Regions from separate parts of the Plantactinospora sonchi genome, predicted to be linked through region 1. Evidence: riboswitches for the same ligand, from Rfam matches in the RefSeq annotation. Region 1 holds a riboswitch; the other holds the start of a gene.

Region 1 (4,614 bases):
CCGTCGCGAACGCCCGACGTAACCCGCGCAGGACCGCGGCGACCAGCAGCGCGCTGATGATCGGCGTGGCCCTGATGGCGATGTTCGGCGTGCTGCTGGCAACCGCCCGACAGCAGGCCGGACGTGAACTGACCGAGAACTTCCCGGTGGAGTTCGTGCTGGACACCGTCCGCCTGGACGGCACGCCGACGGCGGTACGCGGCCCGTTGCCGGCCGGACTGGCGCAGCGGCTCCGGGCCGACCCGGCGTTCGCCACGGTGGCCGAGGTCCGTCAGGCGCCGGCCCCGCTGGACCCCCGGGTCCGGGTCTGGGCGGTGCCGCCGGAGCAGTTGGTCGGGCCGATCCGGCCGGAGGTGACCGCCGGCAGCCTGGACCGGCTCGGCCCGGACGCGGTGGCGCTGAGCCGACGGCTGGCGGCCGAGCGGGGGCTCGCAGTCGGCGACCGGATCCCGCTGGGTCTGGGTCCGGCGGACCCGTTGACCGTGGTCGCGCTCTACGACGACGCGCCGACCGACGGTGCCGTCCTGGTCGACTGGGCGGCGTACGTCGCCGGCTACGGCAAGGCCGCCGCGGACCGGATCCTGGTCGACCTCGCCCCCGGGGTGTCGACGGCGGCCGGCCGGCAGGCCCTCGACAGGCTGCTGCACGACCACCCGACGGTTCGGGTCCGGGCCCTCGCCGAGCAGGCCGACGCGCTCTCCACCACCCTCGACGAACTGCTCGGGATCTTCGCCGCGCTGCTCGGCATGTCGGTCCTGATCGCGGTGCTGGGCATCGGCAACACCCTCGCCCTGTCGGTCTTCGAGCGCCGACACGAGTCCGCCCTGCTGCGGGCGCTCGGGCTGGGCCGCCGACACCTCACCGCCCTGCTGCTGGTCGAGGCGTCGCTGATCGCCGCGATCGGCGCGCTGGCCGGGCTCGCCCTCGGGGTCACCCTCGGCTGGGCGGCGGCCCTCGGGCTGATCAGCGCGTACGGGCACGGCCTGCCGGTCGTCCCGGTGGGTCAGCTCGCCCTCTGCCTGGTACTGGCCGGCGCGGCGGCGGTGCTGGCCAGCCTGCCGCCCGCCCGGCAGGCCGCCCGAGCCCCCCTCGTGTAAGGAAGGGCCCCTTCTTATCGCTTTCTGGAGAAAAGGGCCCCCTTCCTAACCACCTACCGGTCGGCGGCCAGCCGCGTGAGCATCGATGGGGCCGACCGCCGGACATATCGCGATCTCGGCATATGTCGGATCACGCTGGACACAGCGGGGAAGGTGTGGACGTGGGGGCAGGACATGACCACGCCGGTGCGGTGACGCGCGCGGCGCAACGGCACCGGGGCCGGTTGTGGGCCGCCTTCGCGCTGCTCGCCGCGCTGATGGTGGTCGAGGCGGTGGCCGCGCTGCTCACCGGCTCACTCGCGCTGCTCTCCGACGCCGGACACATGTTCACCGACGTACTCGGGATCGGGATGGCGCTGGCCGCGATCACCGCGGCCGGGCGGGCGGCGGCCGACCCGCAGCGCACCTTCGGGCTCTACCGGCTGGAGGTGCTGGCGGCGCTCGCCAACGCGGTCCTGCTCTTCGGCGTCGCGCTCTACGTACTGGTCGAGGCGGTACGCCGGTTCGGCGACCCGCCCCAGGTCGCGGCCGGGCCGATGCTGGTGGTGGCGGCACTCGGCCTGCTGGCCAACCTCGCCGCGTTCGGGCTGCTCCGGGCCGGGGCGCGGGAGAGCATCAACCTACGCGGGGCGTACCTGGAGGTGCTGGCCGACCTGCTCAACTCGGCGGGGGTGATCGTCGCCGCGTTGCTGATCATCTTCACCGGCTGGCGTTGGGCCGACCCGATCGTGGCGCTGGCGGTCGGACTCTTCATCCTGCCCCGCACCTGGCGACTGGGCCGTACCGCGGTCCGCATCCTGGTCCAGGCCGCTCCCGAACACCTGGACGTGGCGACGGTACGGACCCGGCTGGCCGCCGTACCCGGTGTCTGCGACGTACACGATCTGCACGTGTGGACGCTCACCTCCGGGATGGAGGTCGCCTCCGCCCACCTCACCCTGGACGCCGGGGCGGAGGTCGCGACCGTGCTCGCCGCCGCCCACTCGGCGCTGCACGATGACTTTCACATCTCGCACGCCACGCTGCAGGTGGAACCCCGTACGACGCCCGGCGCCTGCGGCCCCACCGACTGGTGACCGCGGAGCCGAAGCGGACCTCGGCGTGACGGATGCCCGGTGGCTCGCGCCACGCCTACCCGGAGTAGTTAGCTGGGCCTTAAATTTGCCCCGGCAATCGGTCGAGTTTGTCCGATTAGTTCACCCGGAAACCGCATAATCGGGGCGCCCACACCGGCAACCACGCGTGTCCCCCGACGGCAACTGCCGGTAGGCTCAGCTCCGGCCTCCGCCGGACGGCACCCGCCGAACCGTGGAGACCGCCGCCTAATCGCCACGCGCGAGCCGGGGAACCAGGTACCAGGGGTGTATCCGCGCCAGCGGTAGGGATCTTCCGTCCCGAACCCGTCAGCTAACCCGGTCGGCGACTGACGGAAGGACACTGTCATGCCGTTCCTGGCATCTGCCAGCAGTACCATCCGCCCAGCCACCTGGGCGGTACCGGGATCCGGCCGCGGATCGGCCGCCCGACTGGTTGTCGTACTGACCGCGCTGGTCGCCCTGGGCGCACTCGTCGTGACGCTCGGCGGCTCCCCCGCCACCGCGGCCCCGGCCCCACTCGGTTACGCACCCGGTGACATCGACGAAGGGGGCACCGACGACCTCCGCGAGCAGCTCGAAAAGGCGAGCAAGGGGTACGTCGACGCCAAGACCAAACTGGACCGTTCCGTCAAGCGACAGAAGGAACTGACCGAACAGCTCGGCACGCTACGCACCGAGGTCACGGCCCGGAGCCAGCAGGTCGCCGAGATGGCCGGGGTGGCGTACCGGACCGGCCGGCTCGGTCAGGTCTCCGCCCTGCTCAGCAGCGGCTCCCCGGCCAGCCTGCTGGACCGGGCCGCCGCACTGGACAAGGTGGCCGCCAACGAGAACCGCGCCCTGCGCGACCTCCGGGCGACCCTCGACGCCGAGACCGAGGCCAAGGCCGAGCTCGACCGGGAGATCCGGGAGCAGCGCAAACAGGTCGAGGTGATGGAGACCCGCAAGAAGCAGGCCGAACGGGCGCTGGCCGCGGCGAACAGCGGCGGGGCCAGCGGCGGGGTCAGCGGCGGCAACTCCGCCTCGGCGAGGCCGGCACCGCGCAACTCCGACGGCTCCTGGCCGGCCGAGTCGTGCAGCGTGAACGACCCGACGCCGGCCGACGGGTGCATCACCCCCCGCACCCTGCACGCGCTCAACCAGGCCAAAGCGGCCGGCTTCACCCGGTACGTCTCCTGCTTCCGCAGCGGCGGCAGCGGCGAGCACCCGAAGGGTCGGGCGTGCGACTTCGCCGCCCAGAAGAACGGCTTCGGCGGCGTGGCCACCGGCGGCGACCGGACGTACGGCAACAACCTGGCGGCGTACTTCGTGAAGAACGCCGACCGGCTCGGTGTGCTGTACGTGATCTGGTTCAAGCAGATCTGGCTGCCGAGCAGTGGCTGGCGGGCCTACAACGGGGGCGGAGACCCCTCGAGTGACCACACCAACCACGTGCACCTGTCCATGAACTGACCGACGCACGTCCGCGAAACCACCCGCCGGCACCGCCCGCCACCCCTGGGCAGTGCCGGCGGGTCGCTTCTGTCCGAACGTCACACCGGACACCCGACGACGGCGGCCGTGCGGTCAGCAGCCGATCCGGGCCGAGCCGAGCGCGACGTCGTCGAACCAGAGCGTGTCGGCGCCCTCGCCGTAGCTCTCCCAGCCGAGCCGCAGATCGGTCAGGTTCGGCCGCCAGTTGGCCCGGTTGTGCCACTGCCCGTCGACGTCGTGGGTGGGAGTGCCGTCGGCGGTCAGGCCGGTCACCGCCGTACCGTCGACCCAGGTCTGCAACCGTCCCTGGGTGCCGTCGACCAGGAACTCGACGCAGGTCCACCGGTTCACCGGCAACGGCAGACTGAGCGCGACACCGTTCGGGCTCTGCTCCGGCAGCGTGGCGTCGTCGGAGGCCCGGTTCCACTGCAGGGCCCCGTTCTGGCCACCCATCCGCAGGTCACGGTTGCCGTCGTTGGCGTCCCGCATGGCCAGGAACGTGACGTGCTGGGTCGGCAGCGCGGTGGTGTGCCGGACCCAGAACCGGCCGTACCGGACCGCGCCGGCACCGCTGAGGTCCCGGTTGGACCGGACGAAGACGTGGTTGCAGTAGCCCGCCGTACCGCTGATCCGTACCGACCGACTGCCCTGGTGCGCCGTCGTGCTGTCGATCGAGGCAGTGCCGCTGCCCTGACAGTCGGGATAGTTGACACTCCAGTCACCGGAGGGCGTCGTACCCGTCTGGTTCTCGAAACCGTCACAGAGCACGGCGGTGCCGCAGCCCGCCGGCGGCGGTCCGGTGGTGGGCGGCGGCGTGGTCGGCGGCGGCGTGGTGGGCGGCGGCGTCCTGGGTGGAATCGTGGGCGTCGGTGGCACAGTCGGCTCGGCGCCGTTGCACGGTACGCCGTTCAGGGTGAACCCGGTCGGTGCCGCCGCGCTCGCCGAATACG
Region 2 (4,614 bases), on a different contig from region 1:
TCGACGAGGCGCTCGCCACCGGTGACGCCCGGTTCCGGCGCCGCAGCGAGCAGCGGGTCCGGGAGCTGCGCGCCGAGGCCGGCACGGTGTTCCTGGTGAGCCACGCGATCGCCTCGATCCGGGACACCTGCGAGCGGTCCATCTGGCTGGAGTCCGGGGTGATCCGGGCGGACGGCCCGACCGACGAGGTCGTCGCGGAGTACGAGAAGTTCATGAACCGGTCGTAGACCGGCAGCAGGCAGCACACGGGCGTCGCCGGACACCGGCGGCGCCCGTGCCATGATCTGGCCCGTGACGATCATCCGGACCAGCCATGACCGGGACGAGCTCGCCGCCCTGCTGGGCCGCGACCCCCATTTGCACGCGTACGAGCTCGGCGATCTCGACGACTTCTACTGGCCGTACACCAGCTGGTACCGGTGGGGTGAGCAGGTGGCGCTGCTGTACCACGGTGGCGGCCAGCCCACGTTGCTGGCACTGGACCGCTCTCCGGCGGACCTGGCCGAGCTGCTGACCGCGCTGGTCCCGCTGCTGCCCCGGACCTTCTACGCCCACCTGTCGCCGGGCGGGGAGACGGTGCTGGGTGAGCACTTCGTGTCGCGGGCGCACGGGGCGCACCTGAAGATGGCGCTCACCGACCCGGAGCGGCTGGACCGGGTCGCCCCGGCCGGTGAACTGCTCACCGTCGCCGACCTGCCGCAGATGGCGGCGCTCTACCGGGCCGCCTACCCGGGCAACTGGTTCGACGAGCGGATGGTCCAGACCGGGCAGTACGTCGGCATCCGGCGCGACGGTGAGCTGCTGGCGGTGGCCGGGGTGCACGTCTGGTCCCCGGTGTACCGGGTGAGCGCGCTGGGGAACGTGACCACCCATCCGGCCGCCCGGGGGCAGGGGCTGGCCACGTCGGCGGTGGCCGCGCTCTGCCGACGGCTGCTCAGCACGGTGCGTTGGGTGACCCTGAACGTCAGGGCGGACAACGAGGCCGCGATCGCCCTCTACCGGCGGCTCGGCTTCACCCCGGTCGCCGAGTACGGCGAGTTCAGCTTCGGCGCGACGACGGCGTAGCCGTCAACCGACCGGCCGTGCCGACCCGCCGGCGCGACCGGGGCGCCGGGTCGGGGTGGCTTGCCCGCAAACCCGACCACCCCGCCCGACGGAGGTCCGTCGGGCGGGGTGGCGCCGGCGGCGGGGAGGGATGCCACGCCGGCGGGTGGGGTGTCGGTGGGCCGGGCGTCAGGCGGAGTAACCCCGAGTGGCGATCCAGTTCGCCAGGTCGATGGTGGTCATCCAGTAGGTGCTGTCCGAGCCGGGGATGGCCGGGTCAGCGATCTTGACAGTACGACCGTTGTCGCGGTAACCGACCACCGTCAGGTAGTGACCGCCCGGGTAGCTGTGCCCGACACCGGCGGTGTCGACGGCCGAACCGGCGATGTTCGCCACCACCGCGTACCCGTTGCTGACCGCGTGCACGACGTCGGCCTGCAGCTTGTCCATCTGGGCCGGGGACGCGGACTGGCCGGGGATCGCGGTGGTCCGGTAGAAGTCGGTCCTGGTGACGCTGTTCAGGACCCGGGTGGTGTCCTCGGCGGAGTTCGTGCCGCTGGTCGTGGTGCCCAGCCGGTTCGCCACGTCGTCCTGGCTCAACCCCATGTCGCGGGCGGTCAGCGCGATCCGGGTCGCCGCCGGGCCACAGTAGTAGTAGGTCGTCTGAGCCTGGAAGTTGTAGTCCAGCGTCTTCGCCGCCGGCGCCGCCGGCGGCTCGTCCTTCTTCTTGGCCGCGGTCGGGCTCGCGTCGCCGGTCGCCGACGTCGTCTGGGGCGCCGCGTCGGCGGTGCCCGGGGCCGTCGTCGGGTCCGTGGTGGCGGGCGTGATCGCCTGGGCCGCTCCGCCGGCCTGGCCGCCGTCCGCGACCGCCTGGCCGAGTTCCGCGACAGCGACGGTGGAGGCGCTGGTCGGCGCCCCGGATCCCTCGGTCGCCAGTACGACGCCGCTGGTCGCGGCGGCGGCGAGGATCGCCGCCGAGGCGAGCGCGAACCGGTTACGTCGACCGGTCACGGCACTTCGGAGTCGCTGGTTGATCGCGTGCTTCACAATTACCCTCCGGGGGGAAATGCGTATCGTCAATCATTCGGCGATGATTGTCGGTACGACGTTTCCGTCCGCTGTTCGAGAATGCGACGCTATGCCGCGCGGACGGCGCGGAAATTATTTATCTCTGCTCAGACCGGACATGGTCCACCACAGACACGAGTGAAATCGCCGACGACTCAGCCACTCACGAGAACACCAGGAAATGACACTGGTGCGGATGAGCCGAGGTCGACCGGCGCCCGACGGGCCCGTTCAGTTCCGGTTCCCGGTCGTCTGGCCGGGCCTACCGCCTACGGGGGCCACTCGCGTCGACGCGCTCTCGGGTCAGGAACCACCGAGGCCCGGAGTCGGCACTACGGCCCGTACCGGGTGGGCCCGGGCGGACACGCGGACCCGGGGTCGGGACGCGGTGCGGTACGGAAACTGGGGGGATGGGCCACGGCCCAGGTGGTGCGGCACGTACACGTACTCCTTCCTGCGCCGCCTACCGGGTTAGCTGACGGATTCGGGCGGGAAGGCCGCCCTACCGCGGGCCATGGCTCGCGGATTCACCCCAGATAACTGTGGGTCCCCGGCTCGTGTGAACGACTCGGCGGGTCTGCTCCGGTGTCACCCGATGGCGACCAAGCGGCCGGACCAGACGGGCCGACATTACTGGCCGCTCTCCTCCGTTGCCAACCCCTCTCAGCTGGCAAAACAGTGACCAGGACCGCGATTTCGCCGAGCCGGGGCCGGTTGCCGGAAGGCCGGGCGGCCGACTGGATAAACCAGCATGATCATGTACGCGTACGGTATGACGGAAATAGCCCGGTTAGCGGGGCGGCTCAACGCCCGCCGACCGGTGCGCCAGGTCGGTCGGTGGGACAGGCACCCCAGGAGGCACACGTCGATGACAACGGTGCACGAAGCGACGTACGACCTGCTCCGGTCCCTCGGCATCACCACGCTGTTCGGCAACCCCGGTTCGACCGAGGAGCCGTTCCTGAAGAACTTCCCCGCCGACTTCAGCTACGTACTGGCCCTGCAGGAGGCGTCGGCGGTGGCGATGGCGGACGGCTACGCGCAGGTGAGCGGCCGGCCGGTGCACGTCAACCTGCACACCGCGCCGGGTACCGGAAACGGAATGGGCAGCCTCGTCACCGCCTGGCACAACCGGACACCGATGATCGTCACCGCCGGACAACAGACCCGCACGATGAATTTGTTCGAGCCGATGCTCACGAATGTGCGGCCGACCCAGTTGCCGGAACCGTACGTGAAATGGAGCCACGAGCCACTCCGCGCGCAGGACATACCGGAGGCGTTCATGCGCGCCCACGCCACCGCCGTACAACCGCCCTGCGGGCCGGTCTACCTCTCCCTGCCACTCGACGACTGGGACGAACCGGCCGACGGCGTCCCGGTGACCCGCCAGGTGAGCACCCGGACGGCGCCCGATCCCGCCATGCTCGACCGATTCGCGGAGTCACTGGCACACTGCCGGAATCCGATGCTGGTGGTCGGCCCCGGGATCGACCGTGCCGGCGGCTGGGCCGAGGCGGTCGCGCTGGCCGAGCGGACCCGGGCGCCGGTGTGGCAACCGCCGTTCGCCGACCGGGTCGGCTTCCCACAGGACCACCCCCAGTTCCAGGGGCTGCTACCCCCGGCGATCGGCCCGCTCGCCGAGAAGCTGGTCGGACACGATCTTGTCCTGGTGGTCGGCGCGCCGGTCTTCCGCTACTACCCGTACGTCCCCGGCGAGCACGGCTACCTCCCGTCCGGCACCCGGCTGCTGCACCTCACCGACGACCCGGACGAGGCGGCCCGGGCACCGGTCGGGGACAGCCTGGTCGGCGACGTCGGGCTCGCCTGCGCCGGACTGATCGCCCGACTGCCGGCGGCGGACCGGCCCCTGCCGCCGCCGAAGCCCGCCGCGCCGACCGTCGAACCCGGCCGGCCACTCGCCCCGGAAGCCCTGTTCGCCACCCTCGCCGCCGAGTGGCCGGCCGACGGCGTACTGGTGCCGGAGACCCCGTCCAACCTCAGCGCTCTGCACCGGCAGTTGCCGATCACCCGACCCGGCTCCTACTTCAAGATGGCCAGCGGCGGTCTCGGCTTCGCGATGCCCGCCGCGGTGGGCATCGCGCTCGCCCAGCGTGACACCGGCCAGCACCGGCCGGTGGTGGCGGTGATCGGTGACGGCTCGTTCCAGTACTCGCCGCAGGCCCTCTGGACCGCCGCCCAGCAGCGGCTGCCGGTGGTCTTCGTGGTACCGGTGAACGAGGCGTACGGGGTGCTGAAGGCGTTCGCCCGGCTCGAGGAGACGCCCGGGGTGCCCGGTCTGGACCTGCCCGGCCTGGACATCCCGAGCATCGCCCGCGGGTACGGCTGCACCGCCCATCAGGTGGAGTCCCTCGACGACTTCCGGGCGGCGTTCCGTGCCGCGCTGGGTGGGGACGGTCCCACCGTGCTCACCGTCCCGATCACCGGCGACGTCGCCCCCCTGCTGTAAGGAAGGGCCCCCTATTATCGTTTCCGGTGGTA

The links. A riboswitch is a leader RNA that binds a small molecule or an ion and turns the genes downstream of it on or off. The one in region 1 is predicted to bind cyclic di-AMP.
Region 2: another riboswitch for cyclic di-AMP. It lies ahead of V1633_RS10925 (C39 family peptidase); the one in region 1 lies ahead of V1633_RS27665 (coiled-coil domain-containing protein).

What each region holds. Positions count from the first base shown of each region.
Region 1 covers NZ_JAZGQK010000026.1:123,239-127,852, forward strand. Annotated here, with positions in the region: gene V1633_RS27655 (ABC transporter permease) at 1-1,097, shown strand, start outside; gene V1633_RS27660 (cation diffusion facilitator family transporter) at 1,259-2,173, shown strand; cyclic di-AMP (ydaO/yuaA leader) riboswitch at 2,407-2,535, shown strand; gene V1633_RS27665 (coiled-coil domain-containing protein) at 2,540-3,643, shown strand; gene V1633_RS27670 (cellulose-binding domain-containing protein) at 3,758-4,614, opposite strand, start outside.
Region 2 covers NZ_JAZGQK010000007.1:394,326-398,939, reverse strand. Annotated here, with positions in the region: gene V1633_RS10935 (ABC transporter ATP-binding protein) at 1-227, shown strand, start outside; gene V1633_RS10930 (GNAT family N-acetyltransferase) at 292-1,065, shown strand; gene V1633_RS10925 (C39 family peptidase) at 1,234-2,091, opposite strand; cyclic di-AMP (ydaO/yuaA leader) riboswitch at 2,558-2,696, opposite strand; gene mdlC (benzoylformate decarboxylase) at 2,981-4,582, shown strand.